3 regions of the Amycolatopsis sp. H20-H5 genome follow, and region 3 is predicted to be linked to each of the others. Evidence: riboswitches for the same ligand, from Rfam matches in the RefSeq annotation. Region 3 holds a riboswitch; each other region holds the start of a gene.
The links. A riboswitch is a leader RNA that binds a small molecule or an ion and turns the genes downstream of it on or off. The one in region 3 is predicted to bind S-adenosylmethionine.

Region 1 (7,187 bases), on a different contig from region 3:
TTCGCCGTGGCGGCCGTGCTGTTGCTGTGCGGGCTCGTGGCGGCGGGTCCGGTCGCGCTCCGGATCCACGACTCCGCCACGGATCCGGTGCGGGAACCCGCCGTCCACGGCACGCCCGCGGTGCTGCGCGTGATGATCACCGAGCGGCCTCGCCCGGTCCGGAGCGCGGGCTACGCCGATCAGCAGGCGGGCACCCGGTCCGTGGTCGTCGCCGCGCGGATCGAGACCGCCGAGGTGGACGGGCGGCCGCTGGCCTCGACCGCCCGCGTCCTGCTGCTCGCGCCGGTGCCGGGCTGGCCGGCCGTGCTGCCGGGCCAGTCCGTCACGGCCTCGGGCAGGCTGGCGCCCGCCCGAGGTGCCGAACTGACCGCCGCCGTGCTCTCGGTGCGCGGTCCGCCCGCGGACGCCGGTGACGTGCCCTGGTGGCAGCGCTCGGCCGAGTCGCTCCGTGCCGGTCTGCGGGAGCTGTGCGCGGTCCTGCCGGAGGAGCCCGCCGGACTGCTGCCCGGATTGGTGGTCGGCGACACGAGCACGCTGTCGCCGCGGGTCGAGCGCGAGTTCACCGCTTCCGGGATGTCCCACCTGAACGCCGTGAGCGGCGGCAACGTCGCGATCGTGTGCGGCGCGGTGCTGCTGATGCTGCGCGCCTTCAAGATAGGCCCGCGGACCTCCGCCGCGGCCGCGGGGCTGTGCCTGCTCGGGTTCCTGGTGCTCGCCGGGCCCGCGCCCAGCGTGCTGCGCGCGGGGGTCATGGGCGGGGTTGGCCTGCTCGCACTCGCCTTGGGGCGTAAGGGTTCCGCGCTGCCCGCTCTCGCCGCCGCGGTCTGCGCGCTGATCGCCTGCGACCCGGCGATGGCGGTCGATTTCGGCTTCGCCCTGTCCGTCGTGGCCACCGCGGGGCTCGTGCTGATCGCCCCGTGCTGGGCGGAGGCGATGGTCCGGCGAGGCGTCCCGCCCGGGTTCGCCGAGGGGCTGGCCGTGCCGCTGGCCGCGTTCGTGGTGACGGCTCCGATCATCGCGGGCATGGCGGGCACGGTCAGTCTCGTGTCGGTGGTGACGAACGTGCTCGCCGCGCCGGTGGTCGCCCCGGTGACCGTGTTCGGGGTGCTCGCCACCGTCACCGGTCCGTGGTGGCCCGACGCGGGCAGGCTGTTCGTCCGGTTGAGCGGGCCCGAGACCCGGTGGCTGATCACCGTGGCCAGGCAGGGGGCGAAGGCACCGGGCGCGGTGGTGGCCTGGCCGGGTGGCTGGTGGGGCGGACTGCTGGCGGTCGCCGCACTGGCCGGGCTGGTGGTCGCGGTCCGGCGTCGCCGGTTCCGGCTGATGCTGGCGGTACTGCTGGCCGGAGCGCTGCTGGTGGTGGTCCCGGTCAAGGTGCTCGCCCCGGCGTGGCCGCCCGCGGGCTGGGCCGCGGTGGCCTGTGACGTCGGGCAGGGTGACGCGGTGGTGCTGGCGACGGCCGAGCCGGGCCGGGCGGTGGTGATCGACACCGGGCCCGAGCCGGGGCCGGTCGACGAGTGCCTGAGCAGGCTCGGCGTGGACAGGATCCCGCTGCTGGTGCTGAGCCACCTGCACGCCGACCACATCGGCGGGCTCGAATCCGTGTTCGAGGGCAGGTCGGTGGGCGCCGTCGCCGTGGGGGCGGGCCGCGCGCCCGGGTGGGCCTGGCGGCAAGTGGCCGAGGTGACGGGCAGGGAAGGTGTGCCGCTGCTGGAACTCGACGCCGGTCAGCGGCTGAGCTGGCCCGGCCTGACGCTCGAGGTGCTCGGCCCGCGCTACGTGCCCGCGCGGGCGGCCGCCGAGCAGGACGGCACCATGATCAACAACAGTTCGGTGGTGCTGCGGGCCGGGACCCCCGCCGGGCGGATCCTGCTCACCGGGGACGTCGAACTGGCCGCACAGGCCGATCTGCTCTCGGCCGGGGTCGATCTGCGCGCGGAGGTCCTGAAAGTTCCCCACCATGGCAGCCGCTATTCACTGCCGGGCTTCCTCGGTGCCGTCGCGCCGCGCGCGGCGTTGGTCAGTGTGGGCGCGGGCAACACCTACGGCCATCCCAGTAAGTCCACAATGGACACCTTGGCGGCGCTCGGGGTTCCGGTGGCCCGCACCGACCAGGACGGCGACGCCGCGGTGGTCGGCGAAGCGCCGGGCCCCGCGATGGTGCGCCGGGGCGAGCCTCGCGGCCCGCCCCGGGGCTGAGGCCCGGGGCAGACACGCCCTAGAAGCCGAGTGCCTCGCTGACGGCGGCGGCGGTCGGCGGCACGGTCGCGCGCGGGCCGACCTTGCCCTCGATGGCGTCCAGGGTCTTGAGCCCGTCGCCGGTGATCAGCAGGACGATCTCCTCGTCCGGGTTGAGCTTGCCGGTGGCGAGCAGCTTCTTCGCCGTCGCCACGGTGACCCCACCGGCGGTCTCGGTGAAGATGCCCTCGGTCCTGGCCAGCAGGCGGATGCCCTCGACGACCTCTTCGTCGCTGACGTCCTCGATCGCGCCACCCGTGCGGTTGACCACGTCGAGCACGTACGGGCCGTCGGCCGGGTTCCCGATCGCGAGCGAGCGGGCGATCGTGTCCGGCTTGACCGGCTGGATCACGTCGTGCCCGTTCCGGAACGCGGTGGACACCGGCGAGCAACCGGTGGCCTGCGCGCCGAACACCTGGTACGGGCTGGCTTCCACCAGGCCGAGCTCGCCGAATTCACGGAAGCCCTTGTCCACCTTCGTCAGCTGGGAACCGGAGGCGATCGGCACCACGATCTGCGGCGGGATCCGCCAGCCGAGCTGCTCGGCGACCTCGAAGGCCAGCGTCTTCGAGCCCTCGGAGTAGTACGGGCGCACGTTGACGTTCACGAACGCCCAGCTCTCGTGCTCGGCCGCGAGCTGGGTGGCGAGGCGGTTGACGTCGTCGTAGTTGCCGTCGACCGCGATCAGCGCGCCGTCGTACACCGCGGTGGTCAGGATCTTCGCGCGCTCGAGCGACTTGGGGATCAGCACGACCGATTCCCAGCCGGCGCGGGCGGCCGCGGCGGCCACCGCGTTCGCCAGGTTGCCGGTCGAGGGACAGGCCAGCACCTTGAAGCCGAACTCGCGGGCGGCGGCCAGCGCCACCGCGACCACGCGGTCCTTGAAGGAGTGGGTCGGGTTCCCGGTGTCGTCCTTGACCCAGACCCGCTTGACGCCGAGTGCCTTGGCCAGCCGGTCCGCGAGCACCAGCCGGGTGCCGCCGGGCTCGGTGTTGGGGATCTCTTCGACGTTGGACGGCACCGGGAGGAGCTTCTTGTAGCGCCAGATGTTGTTGGGGCCCGCCTGGATGTCCTCGCGCCGCACGCGGCCGAAGTCGTAGGCCACATCGAGCGGGGAGAAGTCCTCCGCGGAAACGAACTCCGGCGCCAGTGGCTGCCGGTGACCCTCTTCCTTCGACACCAGTTCGACTGCCGGACCGAGGTCCAGGGTCTTCTTGGCGGAGGTGTTCGTGCCGAGGGCTGCAGTCATCACGAGGTCCTTTCCTCATCTGCCCCACCGAAGCGGGCCGGAATTGGCACCGTGATCGTCAGCTATCCCGCGTTCGCGGAATGACAGGCTGTCGCCGGTTGCCGGGGCTTCGTCGGGCCGTTCCCTCTGCCCCTCTGGATGAGCGGTATTCAGTTTTCGGCGCGCGCCAGGGCGCTGCCTCGGTTACACCGTACGACATACCGATCATTCGGTGCCACGGTGGGCGTCCGGCGTCACCGGAGAGTGCACGCGGACGGGCTAGTGGCAGGATCGTCACCGTGACCGCGCCAGCCACCGTCCCGCCGCCGCTGCATCTCGTTCTCGGTGAGGAAGAGCTGCTCATCGAGCGTGCCGTCCGGGACACCCTGAACGTGTCCAGGGCGATCGACGCCACGGCCGAGCTGACCAGGGTGCGGGTGTCCGAACTCACACTACCCGCGCTCATCGAGCTGGTCAGCCCGTCGCTGTTCAGCGAGGGCCGGGTGATCGTCATCGAGTCCGCCCAGGACATCTCCCAGGAGCTCGCCGACGCGGTGCTGTCCTACGTCGCCCAGCCCGCCGACGGCATCGTGCTGGTCGTCGTGCACACCGGGGGTGGCCGTAGCAAGGCGGGCAAGACGCTGCCCGCCGCCCTGCGCAAGGCCGGTGCCGAGATCACCGAGGTCCCCAAGCTCACCAAACCCGCCGAGCGGGAGTCCTTCATCCGGAACGAGGTCCGCCGCGCGGGCGGCAGGATCGACGCAGCCGGGGTCGTCGCGCTGCTCGACGCGGTGGGCTCTGACCTGCGGGAACTGTCCTCGGCGGCCACCCAGCTCGTCGCTGACGCCGGGGGCACGGTCGACGAGGACGCGGTGCGCCGCTACCACACGGGCCGCGCGGACGTGACCGGCTTCGCCGTCGCGGAGAAGGCGGTGGGCGGGGATCGCGCGGCCGCGCTGGAGTCGCTGCGCTGGGCGACGCAGCTCGGCGTCCCGCACGTGCTGGTCGCCGACGCGCTCGCCGACGCGGTGCGCACCATCGCCAGGGTCTCCGCGGCGGGTCGCGGCAATCCCAACCAGATGGCGGGCGAGCTCGGCATGCCGCCGTGGAAGGTGCGCAAGGCACAGGGCCAGTCGCGCGGCTGGGGCCCCGACGGCCTCGCCACCGCGATGCGGGTGGTGGCCCGGCTCAACGCCGAGGTCAAGGGCGCGGCGGCGGACCCGTCCTACGCGCTGGAGCGCGCCGTGCTGGAAGTCGTCGCCGCGAAGGGCGACAACGGCTGACCCGGAAACACAGAACCCCCGGTGACCGTGGTCACCGAGGGTTCCGGAAGAACAGTTCGATCAGAGCGAGTTGATGCGCTTCGCGATCGCGGACTTCTTGTTCGCGGCCTGGTTGGCGTGGATGACGCCCTTGGTCACGGCCTTGTCCAGCTTCTGGGCGGCGTCCTTCTGCAGCTCCACGGCCTTGGCCTTGTCGCCGGCGTCGGCCGCCTCGCGGAACTTGCGGACCGCGGTCTTCACCGAGGACCGGATAGCCTGGTTGCGCTGACGCGCCTTCTCGTTGGTGATGATGCGCTTCATCTGGGACTTGATGTTGGCCATGAAGGCACTCCCTGTATCTCGGTCCTGCTAGGTGGTTCGTGCCGCGTTTCGGTGGCCCCTGCCGTCAAAGCGACGACGCTGGGTTTCCTCCATGGCGGAATGCCACACGGCAACGAACGGCCAGACTAACAGTCGCCCCGCCACGGCTCGCCGCGGCCTCGGCCCGGGGGAACGGGTACGGTGCGAACCGGGGTGCTTGTGAACGCCACAGCTTTGTCTCTCGTGCTCGTCGCCGCGGTCGTGCATGCCATCTGGAACCTCGCGGCGAAACGTGTTTCCGGCGGCGGGGCCACCTTTGTCTGGCTCTATTACACGATTTCCGCGGTCGTGTTCGTCCCGCTGATCGTCGGTTCCCTGCTGCTGGAACCAGACCGTCCACAGTGGAGCTGGCTGATCGCGGCCGCGGGCACGTCGATCCTGCACGTCGCCTACGGGGTGGTCCTGCAACGCGGCTACGCCGTCGGTGACCTGTCTCTCGTCTACCCGCTCGCGAGAGGCACCGGACCGCTCCTGTCGGTGCTCGCGGCGGTCCTCCTGCTGGGTGAACGTCCAGGGTGGATCGGGCTGGCGGGCGCGCTGCTGATCGTGTCCGGTGTGCTGGTGATCAGCACCGGCGGCCGAGGCGGGCCGGTGTCCGGGTCCCGCCGCGCCGGGGTCGGGTACGGCGTCCTCACGGGCTTCACCATCGCCGCGTACACGCTGTGGGACGCCCATTCGGTCACCGCGCTCGGCGTCCCGCCGGTCGTCTACTTCGGATCGGGAGCGCTCCTGCAGAGCCTCCTCCTCATGCCGTACGCGCTGAAGCGGCGCGGACGCGGCGAGGTCGCCGCGCTGTGGCGTGACTACCGGAAGGAAGCGTTCATCGTCGGCCTGCTGTCCCCGTTCGCGTACCTGCTGGTCCTGTTCGCGCTGAAGATCGCACCGGTGAGCCTCGTCGCCCCGGCGCGCGAGCTGAGCATCGTGCTCGGCGGGCTGGCCGCGTGGCTGATGCTGGGCGAAGCCAACGCCGGACGCCGGTTGGCGGGCTCGGTGATCGTGCTCGCCGGTATCGCCGCGATTGCGGTGGCGTGAACCCATCCGGTAGCTACTGATCCGACCAAAAGTAGGCCGACCCCCGAGCGGCACGTAACCTTTGCCAGAGGGCTATCTGGCCGTGGCTGTGATCGGCTTGGCAACGAACGGCAGAGTATGGCAACCATGGACGTGCTGAGCAGCCGGATCCTCATCCGGCCCCGTGACCACGAAGCCTCGATCACGTTCTACCGCGACACCCTGGGCCTGGCGATCTACTACGAGTTCCCCGGCGGGACCGTGTTCTTCCTCGGCCAGGGTTTCCTCGAGGTGGTCGGCGACGGGGGCACCGGCTCGGGTGACGGCCTCAGCGTCTGGATCCAGGTCCGCGACCTCGACGCCGAACTCGCCGCGCTGGCGGGGCGGGGGCTGGCGCCGGACCGGGAGGCCCGCCTCGAGCCCTGGGGCCTGTACGAGGCGTGGGTCTCCGACCCCGAGGGCACCAAGATCATTCTCGTGGAGATCCCGCAGGGGCATCCCCTGAGGACGGATCTGCGGACGGGGATCGCCTAGGCCGGTTTGCGGGCGCGCAGCTGGGCCGCCAGCGTCCCGAGGCCCGGCGGCTGCCAGGTCCAGGTCTGCAGGTCGGTGAAGCCCGCGGCGGCGGCTTCGTCGGCGAGCTCGTGCCGTGTGACCGGAAGCCACTTTTCGTGTGCGGAGAGCAACAACCGCCCGCCGGGCCGGAGCACGCGGAACAGCTCGGCGAGCGCGGCGGGCCGGTTTTCCCACAGCTGGACGTTGTTCACGCTCAGCACGACGTCGACCGCGTCGTCGGCCTCGCCGGTCTCCGCGGCCGTGCCTTTCCGCAGCTCCACGCCGTCGCCGCAGCGGTGACGGCTCAGCGCCAGCATCTCTTCGGACGGGTCGACGCCGACCACCCGCCCGGCCTGTTCCGCCGCCGCTTTCAGGCCAACCCCGGGTCCCGGGCCGACGACCAACGCCGTTTCCTCCGGTGTGAGCCGGGCCACTTCGACCAGCCGGTGTTCGGTGGCGGCGTTGCCCCAGGCCATCAGCAGACCGCCGAGATGGCCGAGAAAACCTTGGGG
Region 2 (7,187 bases), on a different contig from region 3:
GCCAAAGGAGTACTCATAGTGACGAATCTTCGCATTCGTGTCGCCGTCCTCGGCGCCGCGGTCGGCTTGTCCGGTGCTCTGCTCATGACCCCGACGGCCACCGCCGACGTCGCGGCCCCGGCCTTCGGGTTCCCCTTCGCCGCCGGGCAGCAGCTCTACTCGGCCGGGATCCACTCCGACAACGGGAACAGCGGCGTGAAGAACGCCCTCGATCTCAGCCCGGCGGACGGGACCGTCCGCGCCGCCCTCGCCGGGACCGTGCGCCTGCAGCACTGCTCGGGCGGCGACTGGGTGACCGTCGACCACGCGGGCGGCTGGCGGACCGGGTACTACCACCTGGAGGACATCGTCGTCACCGACGGTCAGCAGGTGGCGGCCGGAACCCCGCTCGGTTCGACGGGCAACGCGCTGCCCTGTGGCGGCAGCAGCACCGGCGCCCACGTGCACTTCACCCTCTGGACACTGCCCGCGACGTCCTCCGCCCGCGCCGCGACGACAGCGTCCGCGGAAGCGGCGAAGGTGGCTGTGGGTAACTGGAACGACCTGTCGTACGGCCAGGTTTCGAGCTCGGTCGCGGCCGTGTACGGCCAGCCGATCGACGGCAAGGACATCGGCGGCTGGAAGTTCGCCGCAGGCGCCGAGCAGTATTCGGGCACGGCCACCAGGGACTCCGACGGCACCGTCGTCCAGCTGCCCGGAAGCTTCCGCACCAGGGTGTGAGCCGGCTGGGCCGATCGTGTGACCGTCGTCTCAACCCCTGGACGGCACTCGCGCGATCGGCCGGTCTTCGGTTACCTTTCCAGTCATAGGTCATGAGTGTCAGCGTCAAGCCCCGGCTCGCTGACCGGCAACCCTCCTACCGCGGTGGGGTGCCCCGGGTGAGGACCTGGCCTGTCGCGCGGTGCGACCGGCAAGCGCGGGTCCCTCAGTGGGTCCCCAGGATCGCCGAGGAGGCACTTCGATGACGCTCGCACTCGATCGCAGCGCGGAAACCGTTACCCACCAAGACATTCCCGCAGTCGTGGGCGCTTCATTGCGCGTCCCGCTGGTCACCGGCGGGCAGATCGGCTACGCCAACCTCGACCACGCCGCGAGCGCGCCGTGCCTGGAAGCCGTCCAGTCGGCGGTGAACGAGTTCCTGCCGTGGTACGCCAGCGTGCACCGCGGCGCCGGGTTCGCGTCGCAGGTTTCCACCAAGCTGTACGAGCGGACCCGCGGCGTCCTGCGCCGGTTCGTCGACGCGCGGGCGACCGACGCCGTCGTGTTCACCCGCAACACCACCGATTCCTTCAACCTGCTGGCCCGCAGCCTGCCGAAGAACACCTCCGTGGTGGTGTTCGACACCGAGCACCACGCGGCGCTGCTGCCTTGGCGGGGCCGGAACGTGCGCCGGATCGCGACCCCGCGCACCCGGCTCGAAGCAGTGTCCGCTGTGGACAGTGCGCTCGCCGAAAGCCCGACGGGGCCGCGGCTGGTCGTGCTCACCGGTGCGTCCAATGTCACCGGGGAACTGTTGCCGGTCAAGGAGATCACCGCCGTCGCACGCCGCCACGGCGCCCGCGTCGCGCTCGACGCCGCGCAGCTCGCCCCGCACCGCCGCGTCTCGCTGCGCGAGCTGGACGTCGACTACGTCGCGCTGTCCGGGCACAAGCTCTACGCGCCGTTCGGGGCGGGCGCGCTGATCGGCCGCGCGGACTGGCTGAAGGCGGCACCGCCGTACCTCGCGGGCGGCGGCGCGACCAAGCTCGTCACCGGCGAGGCCGACTCGCTGGGCGTGGTCTGGAACACCGGAATGGAGCGGCACGAAGCCGGTTCGCCCAACACTGTCGGCGTGTACGCGCTGGGTGTCGCGTGCGAGCGGCTTTCGGCGAACTGGGAGGCGATCGGCGAGCACGAGGCCGCCCTGCTCGCCCGGCTGCGCCGCGGGTTGGCCGGACTGCCCGGTTTCGCCGAGCTGCGCCTGTTCGACGCCCCGGTGGACCGGGTCGCCACGCTGAGTTTCGTCGTCGAGGGGTTCGAGCCCGGCTGGCTGGCGGCGGTCCTCTCGGCCGAGTACGGCATCGGCGTGCGGGACGGCGCGTTCTGCGCGCACGTCGCGACCCGGCGTCTCATCGCCGAGGCCGGTGCGGAGGGTCAGCAGGCCTTGCGCGTCAGCCTGGGCCTGGGTACCACGGACGAGCAGGTCGACCGCCTGGTGCTCGCCTTGCGTCAGATCGCCGCCCGCGGCGCGCGCTGGGAGTACACCCGGCAGGACGGCCGCTGGGCCCCGGTCGGCGACCCCCGCGACCTCCCGCCCTTCCTGGATTGATCCCGGCGACTGATCCCGGCGGTAGGCTGCCCGGATGGGGAGTGCGCGGCCGAGGTACTGGTTTCCGCTGGCGCTGCTGGGTTTCGTCCAGCTGATACTGGCCGTCGTCTCGGTCGCGGGGGCGAGCCTGCTTTATTCACCCGCGCCGTCGCTGCTGCGGGACCTCCAGGAGCCTTCGGGTCAGTTCTTCGACGAGGCGGCCCACTACGACTCCGTTCCCTGGGACGTCAGTGACTACTGGCCGTTCGCGATGGCGCTGCTCTGGATGGCGACGGCAGGCTGGTACACCTACCGGGCGAAGACCGGCTACGGCCGGGCACTCGCGGTCACGGCCGGCGGCATCCTGGCCATCGCGGTCGTCGAGTTCGTGTCGTACTCGGGCTTCGGCCTGCCGGACGCCCTGCGCGACCCGCTGCTCGTCACCGCCGGGCTGCTCCTGCTCGCCTGGCTCGACCGCAGCGTGCTGGTGCTGGCGGTGGCCGCGGGGTTCCTGGTGGCCGCGCTGCTCTCGCCGGGGCGGCTGGCGGAGTTGCTGATCCCGGTGATGGTGGTGTTCGCCGGGGCGTTCGCGGCGGTGCTGAAACGGCCGCGACCCACCGCTGACACGCCGTGAGCAGGGACAGTGGACAATGGCACGGTGAGCACCGAGCCCGAATCGCCGTCCGAGACCGCCGCACCGGAGCCTGAGGTCGATGCGCCGCAGCCGTCGGAGACGGCCGAGCAGGCGCCGCCGTCGGAACCCGCGCTGCCCCAGCGCCGGGTCGGCCTCGTCTTCCTGTTCGCGGCGCTGCTGTGGGCCGTGGACCTGCTGACCAAGAGCCTCGTGGTGGCGAACCTCGAAGGCCGGGAGCCGGTCAAGATCCTCGGCGGGCTGATCTACCTGCAGCTCATCCGCAATCCCGGCGCCGCGTTCTCGATGGCCACCGGGCTCACCTGGGTGCTGGCGTTGGTCGCGATCGCCGTCGTCGTCGCCATCGTCTGGCTTTCGCGACGGCTGCGCTCGGTCGGCTGGGCGATCGGGCTGGGCCTGGTGCTCGCCGGCGCGCTCGGCAACCTGACCGACCGCGTCTTCCGCGCCCCCGGGCCGCTGCAGGGCCACGTCGTCGACTTCATCTCGGCGTTCGCGCCGAACGGCGAGGGCTGGGCGATCTTCAACATCGCCGATTCCGCCATCTGCGTCGGCGGGGTGCTGATCGTGCTGCTCTCCCTGCTGGGCAAGGACTACGATGGAACGTCCACAAAGGACAAGAAGAAGACCCAGACTGGAGCGAGTCAGTGACCTCCCGATTGTTGCCCGTGCCCAACGGGCTCGAAGGAATGCGGGTGGACGCCGGGCTGGCCAAGCTGCTCGGCCTGTCCCGCACCGTGGTCGCCGAGCTGGCCGAGTCCGGTGACGTGCTGCTCGACGGCCGTCCGGCAGGCAAGTCGGACCGGCTGCCCGCCGGCGGGCTGCTCGAGGTCACCCTGCCCGAGCCGGAGTCCTCGATCGAGGTCATCGTCGAGCCGGTGCCCGGGATGGCGATCGTCTATCAGGACGACGACATCGTCGTGGTGTCGAAGCCGGTCGGTGTCGCCGTGCACCCCAGCCCCGGCTGGACCGGCCCGACCGTGATCGGCGGCCTGGCCGCGGCCGGTCTGCGCATCGCCACCTCCGGCGCGGCCGAGCGCCAGGGCGTCGTGCACCGCCTCGACGCGGGCACCACCGGCGTCATGGTGGTCGCGAAGAGTGAGCACGCGTACACCGAGCTGAAGCGGGCGTTCAAGGAACGCACGGTGGACAAGGGTTACCACGCCATCGTCCAGGGTCACCCGGACCCGATGCGCGGCACCATCGACGCCCCGATCGACCGCCACCCCCGCCACGACTACAAGTTCGCCGTCGTCGCGGGCGGGCGCCCCAGCGTCACACACTACGAGGTCGTCGAGGCCTTCCGCGCCGCGTCGCTGGCGGAGATCAAACTGGAGACCGGTCGCACGCACCAGATCCGCGTGCACTTCTCCGCGCTGAAGCACCCGTGCGTCGGCGATATGACCTACGGCGCCGACCCGGTCCTGTCCCGCAAGCTGGGCCTGTCCCGGCAGTGGCTGCACGCGAAGACCCTCGGCTTCCACCACCCTGCAGACGGCCGGTACGTCAGCTTCGAGACCGAGTACCCGGATGACCTGGCGAAGGCGCTGAGGATCCTCCGCTCCGAGAACTGACGGCGGCCACACCCGCGGGAAGCAGCCCGGACCCAGATCGTCCCCGGCCACCCGTGTCCGGCGCCTCGTCAGGGCGTCAGTCGTCCATCACCCAGGTGAGGGTGCGCTCGTCCGGTTCGGGGCGGGGGCTCCAGCGGACGGCGACCACGCGGGTGGCGTCGGGCAGGACGTAGACGGTGTGGCCGCCCAGTGTCTCGCCGGGCCGGACGCCGATCTTGTGCTGCGGCCGGGAGGTGAGCGACACCGGGGCCTTGCCGATCGCCTTGCCGTCGACGGTCATCAGCTCGAGGTAGTTGTCCGGCAGCGAGACGAACGGGATCGCGCCGCGGTTGGTGATCTCGGTGTGCACCACGACCGAGCGCTCGCCCTCTTCGAGGCGGTAGCCCGCCGCGCCGAACAGGTAGTCCGCCGGGTCCTGGATCTCCAGCAGCTGCACGGTGAGCTGCTCGCCCTCGAGACCCTGGGTCTCCAGCACCTCGCCGACGCGCCCCTTCTTGCCCTCCGGCGGCTGCTTCGCGCGCTGCTGCTCGTCGCCGCGGGCCCAGGACGAGCTCTGCGGCGGGCCCCAGGTGCTCATCACCGGATCGAGGGGCGCCATCGGCGGCTGCTGCTGGGGCGGGGGAGGGGGCGGCGCGAACTGCGGACGCTGCTGGGGCGGCCGTGGCGGGGGCCCGGGATAGCGGCCCGACGGTGTCCCCTGAACGGTGTACGCGCCGGAGGGGGTGCCCTGGACGTTGTAGGCGCCGGACGGCGTTCCGTGCACCGGATGGGGGACGTTCTGCGGGGGTTGCCGGGGCGGCCGCGCTGTCCACGCCGGGGCGCCGCCGATGGCCGCGCGCAGGCCGTTCGGGTCGCTCTCGACGCCGACGAGCAGGGGCAGGCCGCTGCCGGAGAGCGCGACCAGCCGGTACGCGACCTCGCGGGGGTCCATCCCGACCTTGGCCGCGAGTTCGTGGACCGCCGCCTTGCCCAGGTCCGCCAGGGCGGCGAGCAGTCGGGCATCCACGGGATCGGTCACGGCCACTCCCGGAACGCTACCGCCTCGCCTCACCGGCCGTGCCGAAGGTCGTCCCTGTGTCGGTGATCTCCATTAGGCTCGGGGACACCGCATCCCTCGACTCTCCAGGACGTCCCCATGACCGAAGTCGCCACCCTCGCCGACGAGTTCGTCGGCTACCTGTTCGAAGTCGACCCGCTGACCCCCGCCCTGCTCGGCATCCGCCCGGACGCCGAAGGGCTCGGCGATCCCAGCGGCGAGGCCGAGCGGGCACACCGGGCGCGGCTGGCCGGGTTCGTCGAGCGGGCGCTCGTATTCGAGCCCTCCGGACTGAGCCCCGAGGACAGGGTCACCAGGGACGTGCTGGTCAGCACCGCCCAGTCCCGGATCGACCACATCGACACCCGGTTCGTCGAGTTCACCGTCAGCGACCTGTTCGTCGCGCCCGCGGCCGCGATGCTGACGCATCTGCCGATGCTCCCGGTCGCCGCCGGTTCGCAGGCCACCGCGCACCTGGGCAGGCTCGAGGCGCTCCCGCTGTACCTGGAGCGGACAGCACAGCGCCACCGTGACGGTGTCGCGGACGGGCTGGTCCCGGTCGCGCACCTGGTCGCGGCCACGATCGCCCAGCTCGACCGCTACCTCGCGGACCCGGCCGCCGATCCGCTGCGCACCCCGCCCGGCCCGGACGAGGAGTTCGACAAGCGGCGTGAGGAGCTCCTGCGCGACGTCGTGCGCCCGGCGTTCGCCGCGTACCGCGAGGTGCTCGCCACCGAGATCGCGCCGCACGGACGCCCGGCGGACAAGCCCGGCCTCTGCTGGCTGCCCGGCGGCGAGCGGATCTACGCACTGCTCGCGCGCACGCACACGACCACTGACCGCGGCCCGCAGGAGCTGCACGAAACCGGCCTCGCCCTCATCGCGAAGCTGGCCGAGGAGTACCGCACGCTCGGCTCCAGGGTGTTCGGCACGGATCAGCTCGCCGAGATCTTCGCCAAGCTCCGCACCGACCCGGCGCTGCGCTGGTCCGACGCCGAAGAGCTGCTCGAAACCGCTCGCTCGGCCATCACCCGCGCCGAGGCCGAGGCGCCGAACTGGTTCGGCAGGATCCCGCCCCAGCCGTGGGAGGTCCGCTCGTCCCCGCCCGAGGCGGGGCCCGCCGCACCCGCCGCGTACTACATGCCGTCCACGACGGACGGATCCCGGCCGGGCGTCTACTTCGCCAACACCCACGAGGCGACGGAGCGCTTCCGGCACGCCGCCGAGGCGACGGCGTTCCACGAGGCGATCCCCGGGCACCACTTCCAGCTGAGCATCGCGCAGGGGCTCGAGGAGCTGCCCCTGCTGCGCCGCATCGGCGACTTCAACGCCTACATCGAGGGCTGGGGGCTCTACACCGAGCGCCTCGCCCAGGAGATGGGCCTGTACTCCGACGACGTCGCGCTGCTCGGCATGCTGACGCTCGATTCGATGCGCGCGGGCAGGCTCGTGGTGGACACCGGGCTGCACTCGCTGGGCTGGAGCCGTCAGCAGGCGGTGGACTACCTGCTCGAACACACCCCGATGGCCCCGGTGGAGATCGAGTCCGAGGTCGACCGGTACATCGCGTTCCCCGGCCAGGCCCTGTCGTACATGGTCGGGCGGCTGGAGATCCTGCGGATCCGCGCGGCCGCGGAGCAG
Region 3 (7,187 bases):
GAACTCCGCGCGGTCGACCATCGCCTTGACGTTGGAGTACAGGTTCCCGTACGTGATCCGCACGGCCTTCGGATCGGCCGTCGAACCGCTGGTCAGCTGCAGGAGCGCGGTCTCGGACTCGTCGGTGTGCAGCGCCTCGGCCAGCGGTTCACCGTCGAACAGCTCGCCGATGACGCGGAAGCCGATCTCGTGCTGGGTGAGCACCGGGGCCAGCGCGTCGAACGGCTCGCCGAGCAGCACGAGCTCGGAGCCGATCATCTTCAGCACCTTGACGGTGTCCGCGGCCCACTCGGCGAGGTCGGTCCGCTGCGTCGGCTGGTGCAGCATGGTGACGCTGCCCCCGGCCAGCCACACGGCCTGCACGGTCGGCGCGATCAGCGCGGGCGCGCCGGCCAGCACGGCCACCGCGCTTCCCGGCTTCAGACCGCTCTCGATCAGGCCGCCCGCGATGCGTTTGGCCTGCTCGTGAACCTCCGCCCACGTACGGCGAAGCGGCTCTTTCGGCTCGCCAGTGACCATTCCACGCTGCTGACCCCGACCCGCCGCGGTGGCGACGAGCGTGTCCACGAACCGACTCATGAGCGTCACATTAGCTTGCTCAGTCGACGGTCTCGGACACCTCCAGCCAGCGAGCTTCGACGTCTTCCTTCTCGGACACGATCGCCTTCAGCTCGGTGTTGAGTTCGATCAGCTTGCCGGGGTCCGTAGCCGCTGTGAGCAGGGCTTCGTGGAGCTTCTTCTCCTTGACGTCCAGCTGGGTCATCCGGCGCTCGAGCCTGCCGAGCTCCTTGCCCGCGGCGCGGCGCTCGGCCGCGTCGAGCTTGGCCTTGGCCGTCGTCCCGGTGGGGCCGCCGGGCGTGTCGGTGCGGCCGGAGCCCATCAGGAGGTCGTGGCGGCGCTTGAGGTACTCCTCGATGCCGCCGGGCAGGTCGGTGATCTGGCCGTCGCCGAACAGGGCGAATGTCCGGTCGCAGACGCGCTCGACCAGGTACCGGTCGTGCGAGACGACCACGAGCGTGCCCGGCCACGAGTCGAGCAGGTCTTCGAGCTGCTGGAGAGTGTCGATGTCCAGGTCGTTCGTCGGTTCGTCGAGGATCAGCACGTTCGGCTCGGCCATCAGGAGACGGCACAGCTGCAGACGGCGTCGCTCGCCACCGGAGAGGTCCTCGACCGGCGTCCACTGCCTGGCCTGCGGGAAGCCCAGCTTCTCGCCCAGCTGCGCGGCGGAGAGCTCCTGCTTGCCCAGCACCACGCGCCCGGCGATCTGCTCGATGGCCTCCAGCGCGCGGAGGTGCCCCGGCAGGTCTTCGAGCTCCTGGGTGAGGTGCGCGAGCGCGACCGTCTTGCCCTGGATCCGCTTGCCCGTCTCCGGCTCGGTGTTCCCGGCCAAGAGCTTGAGCAGCGTGGTCTTGCCGGAACCGTTGACGCCGACCAGACCGATCCGGTCGCCGGGCCCGATCCGCCAGGTGACGTTGTCGAGCAGTTTCCGGTCGCCGACGCTGAGGCTGGCGTCCTCGATCTCCAGCACGGTCTTGCCGAGCCGCCTGCGCGCGAACGCCATCAGCTCGACGGAGTCACGCGGCGGCGGGACGTCGGAGATCAGCGCCTCCGCGGCCTCAATGCGGTACTTCGGCTTGGAGGTCCGCGCCTTCGCGCCGCGCTGGAGCCACGCGAGCTCCTTGCGCGCGAGGTTCTGCCGCTTCTCCTCCATCGTCGCGGAGAGCCTGGCCCGCTCGGCCCGCGCGAAGATCCAGTCCGCGTAACCGCCTTCGTACTGCTCGACACGGCCGTTCGCGACCTCCCAGGTCACCGCGGCGACGGTGTCGAGGAACCACCGGTCGTGCGTCACGACCACCGACGCGACCCGGCGGGTGAGCAGGTGATCGGCCAGCCAGCGGACACCTTCGACGTCCAGATGGTTGGTCGGTTCGTCGAGCACGATCAGATCGAGTTCACCGGTGAGCGCGGCGGCCAGCGCGACGCGGCGCCGTTCGCCACCGGAGAGGTTCGCGGTCTCGGACTCCAGGCCGATCGCGGTGATCCCCAGTCCGTCCATAATGGACCGGACGCGGGCGTCGGCGGCCCACTCGTGCTCGGCGCCGTAGCGTTCGAGCACGACATCGCCGACCGTGCTGCCCTTCGGCAGTTCGGTGCGCTGGGTGACCACGGCCATCCGCAGGCCGCGGACGTGGCTGACCCGGCCGGTGTCCGGTTCGGACAGTCCCGCCATCACTTCCAGCAGCGTCGTCTTGCCGCCTCCATTGAGGCCGACGACGCCGATGCGCTGCCCCTCGGCCACCCCGAGCGAAACTCCGTCGAGCAGCGGGCGCACCCCGAAGGATTTGCTCACCGCCTCCAGGTTGACCAGGTTGGCCATGCCTCAGCCGATCCTCTCCAGTAAACGAAAACGCTCCGTGACGACCTTCGTCATGTCGTCCACGGTGAACTCCGGGTCGCCGAGTGCGGCACGCACTTCGGGCCCCTGCCAAAAACCGCTGTGGTCCGCGCGCCACTGCGCGACCGTGGTGAAACCTTCGCCCTCGTCGACCGCGTGCCGCAGCTCCACCTCGCACAGAGGGATCACCCGCACTTCGGTCGTCTCGATGACCGCGACCCCGGCGAGGTCCGAGCCGAGCACGAGACTCCGCTCGCCCACCTGGGGCAGCTCCTCACCATAGTGCTCGTATTCGGCGAGCAGTCCGGTGGTCGACGTCTTGGCGCCGGACAGGATCGCCGCGACCAGCTTGCCCCGCAGCGGGCCGGGAAAAGCGAACTCAGCGTGCCTCATGCGTGTACCCGCGGTGGCGACGGCCGGGGCGCGTCGTCACCGCCGGCGAGCCGGGCGCCGGGGACCGGGCCGTGCGCGACGCGGACCGTGCGGCACACCCCGGCGCCGGACAGCTCGGCGGCGACCTCGACCGCCGTCTGCGCGTCGGAGCACAGGAACGCGCAGGTGGGGCCGGAGCCGGACACCGTGCCCGCGAGCGCGCCCGCGTTGACCCCGGCGCGCAGCGTGCGGCGCAGCCCCGGCCGCAGGGAGACCGCGGCGGCCTGGAGATCGTTGCCGAGCAGCAGCGCGAGCTGACGCGGATCGCCGGAGGCGAGCGCCTCGACGACCGGCGTGTGCGAGCCGATACGCGGCGGCTTGCCCTCCTCGCGCAGCCGGTCGAGCTCGCCGAACACCTTCGGCGTCGAAAGCCCGCGCTGGTCGAAGGCCAACACCCAGTGGAAGGTGTGGCGCGCCAGCACCGGGACCAGCAGCTCACCGCGGCCGGTGCCCAGCGCGGTGCCGCCGTAGAGGGCGAACGGGACGTCGCTGCCGAGCGTCGCGGCGATCCCGGCCAGCTCGTCACGGCTGATCTCGAGCTTCCACAGCGAGGCCAGCCCGACCAGCGTGGCGGCCGCGTCGGCGCTGCCGCCCGCCATGCCACCGGCCACCGGGATGCCCTTGCGCAGCACGATCCGCAGCTTCGACTCGGCGTCGTCGATGCCCGCGTGGGCGGCGAGCGCCTGCGCGGCCTTCCAGGCGAGGTTGGCGGGGCCGGTCGGCACGGTGGTCTCACCCTCGCCGTAGACCTCGATGCCGGGGTTGTCGGTGATGGCGACGGTGACCTCGTCGGTGAGCGAAAGGGCCTGGAAAACGGTTACCAGCTCGTGGTATCCGTCCGCACGCAGGTCGGACACCGCCAGGTGCAGATTGACCTTGGCGGGGACCCGGACGGTAACGGGGGGCGGTACGACGACAAGCACCTGACCAGCCTACGTGCCGGTAGTCCCCGGGCTCGCGCGAGGAGAAGCGAGGTCGAGCGCGGCGGCTGTGCTGGGCTGCTGTGCGGTCGGTAGTGAGTGCACGTAGTCGCGACAGACTCCCGGGTGTCATGAAAGGGTCTTTCAGGGCAAAAATTGCCCTGAAAGACCCTTTCATGACACTTCGGAGAGCTAGGCGGCGAGGCCCTGGGGGCCGCGGGCCGGGTGGGAGACGTGGCCGCCGCGCTCGGCGATCCACGCGAGTGCCGCGTCGGCCTGTACGCCGCGGACGCCGAGGCGGAAGCGGCCGACCGGGGTGTCGCCGATGCGGGTCAGGCCGCCGCCGATGGTGGACAGCTCGACGTCGAAGCGGCCTGCGGCCTCCGGCAGGAGAGCGCCGACGGACGCGAAGCCGACGAGGACGACGTCGACCGAGCGGTCGTATTTGGCGGACTGGGCGCGGGTGGTCTCGATCGCCGGGAGCAGGGCCTGCGCGGTGCGGCTCGACGGGTCGGAGATGAGGTCCAGCACCGTGCCGCGCTCGACCACGGTGCCGTTCTCCAGCACCGCGACGTCGTCGCAGACGCGGCGGACGACGCCCGCGTCCGGGGTGGTGAGCAGGATCGTGACGCCGAGCTCGGCGCGGGCGCGGTCGAGCACGGTCAGGACCGAGCCCGCCTCGTCCGGGTGGATGCCCGCGGTCGGGTCGTCGGCGAGCAGGACCGACGGGCTCGCCGCGAGGGCCTTGGCGACGGCGACGCGGCGGCGCTGGCCGTCGGTCAGCTCGCTGGGACGCTGGCTCGCGCGCGGGGTCAGGCCGACGAGGTCGAGCAGGTTGGCGACCCGGGTGCGGCGCTGCGGGCCGTCGAGGCCGAGCTGCTCCAGCGGCGACGCGATGTTGCCCGCGACGGTCCGCTCGGCCAGCAGGTCGATCTTGGAGTCGACGATGCCGACCTGACGGCGGATCTCGCGCAGCCGGCGGCCGTCGAGGGTGCCGGTGTTGAGTCCGTCCAGCCGCACGACACCGCGGTCGGGGCGCTCCTGCAGGCCGATGCAACGGGCAAGGGTGGACTTGCCGGAGCCCGCGGGGCCGACCACGCCGAAGAGTGAGCCGGCCTGGATATCGACACTCACGTCGCGTAGTGCGACGACCGGACTTCCGTTGAGGGGAAAGGACTTGGACAGGTTTTCGACAGTGATCACGATGGCTCCCAGAAGGCCTGCGGGGAGGGCGCAGCTCCGTTGCCGGGCGCGCTGATCCTCACCGAATGAACCGTCCTCAATGGACGGCAAGAGAACAGGAAAAGAGAAGACTCAGGCGAATGCGGTGGAGCGTCGACACGCACATACCGAGCGGCGACCTTCGTCGACAACGCGGCGCTTGGTCAGCAGGAGCGGGTGGGTGACCCTGTTCATCTCGGACAAGCCTCCATCGGTCCTGGCTGTAGCACCTTCCCCATGGGGGGTGGTTGCTGCGACTTCAGCGAGCCAGGTCTCTCAGTCGCTCGGGATGGTCCTATGAGTAAAACCGATCCCACTGGGTGAAAGCAAGCGCGTAGGCGCAGATCACACGTCTGGGCGCGCCCGGATGGCGAGAAAAGCAGTCCAGAAGACGGCCGGGACGCGTTCCCCCGCTGGTGAGGCGGCTGGTGAGGCGGCTGGACGTCAGTTCGCGGCCGCGGCGGCGATGCGCGCGAAGTCGTGGACGTCCAGCTGCTCGCCGCGGGTCTTGGGGTCGACACCGGCGGCGACGAGCAGCTCCCCCGCCCGCTCGGCTGAGCCCGCCCACGTCGCCAGCGCCGCGCGCAGCGTCTTCCGGCGCTGCGAGAACGCCGCGTCGACCACCGCGAACAGCACCTTCCTGTCCACAGTGGACACAGCTTCAGTCGCCCGCTCGAACGAGACGAGCGCGGAATCGACGTTGGGCACCGGCCAGAACACCGCGCGCGGCACCGCGGCCACCTTGCGCGCACGCCCGTACCAGGCGAGCTTGACGCTGGGGATCCCGTAGATGCGGCTGCCCGGCCCGGCGGCCATCCGGTCGGCGACCTCGGTCTGGACCATGACGAGCCCCCGGACGAGCGAGGGAAACTCGGCCAGCAGGTGCAGCACCACCGGCACGGCGACGTTGTACGGCAGGTTGGCGACCACGGTGGTCGGCGCGAGCGGCAGATCGGCGACCTTGATCCGCATCGCGTCCGCCTCGATCACCGTCAGCCTGTCCGCGACCTCGGCGCCACGCTCGGCGACCGTGCGCGGCAGGCGCTCGGCGAGCTTGCGATCGATCTCGACGGCGACGACCCGCGGCCCGGCGGCCAGCAGGCCCAGCGTCAGCGAGCCCAGCCCTGGCCCGACCTCGAGCACCACGTCCTCGGCCCCGACCCCGGCCAGCTCGACGATGCGGCGCACGGTGTTGGGATCGTGCACGAAGTTCTGCCCGAGCTTCTTGGTCGGACGCACGTCCAGCTCGGCGGCGAGCCCGCGGATCTCGGCAGGCCCGAGCAGATCAGTCACCCGGCGAGCCTAGTCGTGACCCCGCCGGGCCCCCCGGACAACCCGGGGGCGCAAGCAGAGCCGGGGCCCCAAGAGCTGCCCCTGAAGGCCACCTTCACGGCGTTTTACGCCGTGAAGGTGGCCTTCAGGGGCAGTCCGTGACAAGAGAAAGCGCCGCCACCCGGGAATACCGAACCGGGTGGCGGCGCTGATCAAGAACGTGAGAGCTGAGTCAGGCCTTCTTGCCGCAGACGGGCCAGGCGCTGTAGCCACCGCGAGCGTCGCGGACCTTCTCGGCCACGGCGATCTGCTGGGCCTTGCTGGCCTGGTGCGGAAGGTTCGCGTACTGGTCGCCGCCGTAGGCGTCCCAGGTGCTCTTGTTGAACTGGAGGCCGCCGTAGTAGCCGTTGCCGGTGTTGATGGCCCAGTTGCCGCCGGCCTCGCAGGCCGCGATGCGGTCCCAGGAGGAACTGTCGCCGATGGCGGGCTCGGGCGGGGCCTTGGTGCCGACGTGGGTGATCTTCGGCTTCGCCTCGGTGATGACCTGCTCGGAGGTCTGCTCGCGGGCGACTTCCTGGCCGTTCTTCTTGGTCACCTTGTACGTGACCATCTTCTCGCCCGGCGTGCCGGGGTCCTCGACCTTGATCTTGCCCTTTTCGAGGTCCGGGTCGTCGACCTTCTGCTCTTCGGGGTCGATGGTCTCCTTCTGGTTGACCATCATGACGCCGGTACGGCTGAGGTGGACTTCGGCGCCGTCGACGATCTTGAAGGCGAGGCCGCCCTCGGCCGCGTCGTCCGGGCCCAGCGTCAGCTTCTGCTCGCCGAGGAATTCCTTGGTGGTGACCGCGTTGCTCTTGACCGCGCGCGGCGCGTGGTCGCCGTCGTAGAGCATGACGTTCTTGAGGGTCTTGATCTCGACTGTCGCGCCCTCGAGCGGGAGCTCGCCG

Region 1: linked by a shared signal. The riboswitch ahead of thrC (threonine synthase) and the one ahead of QMK34_RS11990 (methionine ABC transporter ATP-binding protein) in region 3 are both predicted to bind S-adenosylmethionine.
Region 2: linked by a shared signal. The riboswitch ahead of QMK34_RS20680 (aminotransferase class V-fold PLP-dependent enzyme) and the one ahead of QMK34_RS11990 (methionine ABC transporter ATP-binding protein) in region 3 are both predicted to bind S-adenosylmethionine.

Annotation. Positions count from the first base shown of each region.
Region 1 is NZ_JAYMZS010000029.1:74,068-81,254, reverse strand. It holds gene QMK34_RS18500 (ComEC/Rec2 family competence protein) at 1-2,199, shown strand, start outside; gene thrC (threonine synthase) at 2,219-3,487, opposite strand; SAM riboswitch class I at 3,500-3,632, opposite strand; gene holA (DNA polymerase III subunit delta) at 3,766-4,749, shown strand; gene rpsT (30S ribosomal protein S20) at 4,810-5,070, opposite strand; gene QMK34_RS18480 (DMT family transporter) at 5,269-6,141, shown strand; gene QMK34_RS18475 (VOC family protein) at 6,268-6,654, shown strand; gene QMK34_RS18470 (class I SAM-dependent methyltransferase) at 6,651-7,187, opposite strand, start outside.
Region 2 is NZ_JAYMZS010000035.1:62,260-69,446, forward strand. It holds gene QMK34_RS20675 (M23 family metallopeptidase) at 19-720, shown strand; SAM riboswitch class IV at 809-923, shown strand; gene QMK34_RS20680 (aminotransferase class V-fold PLP-dependent enzyme) at 962-2,308, shown strand; gene QMK34_RS20685 (hypothetical protein) at 2,343-2,921, shown strand; gene lspA (signal peptidase II) at 2,946-3,587, shown strand; gene QMK34_RS20695 (RluA family pseudouridine synthase) at 3,584-4,510, shown strand; gene QMK34_RS20700 (AsnC family protein) at 4,587-5,534, opposite strand; gene QMK34_RS20705 (DUF885 domain-containing protein) at 5,646-7,187, shown strand, end outside.
Region 3 is NZ_JAYMZS010000015.1:115,163-122,349, forward strand. It holds gene QMK34_RS11970 (fatty acyl-AMP ligase) at 1-579, opposite strand, end outside; gene QMK34_RS11975 (ABC-F family ATP-binding cassette domain-containing protein) at 599-2,377, opposite strand; gene QMK34_RS11980 (ASCH domain-containing protein) at 2,381-2,788, opposite strand; gene QMK34_RS11985 (4-(cytidine 5'-diphospho)-2-C-methyl-D-erythritol kinase) at 2,785-3,750, opposite strand; gene QMK34_RS11990 (methionine ABC transporter ATP-binding protein) at 3,940-4,950, opposite strand; SAM riboswitch class I at 5,174-5,264, opposite strand; gene rsmA (16S rRNA (adenine(1518)-N(6)/adenine(1519)-N(6))-dimethyltransferase RsmA) at 5,413-6,261, opposite strand; gene QMK34_RS12000 (transglycosylase family protein) at 6,473-7,187, opposite strand, start outside.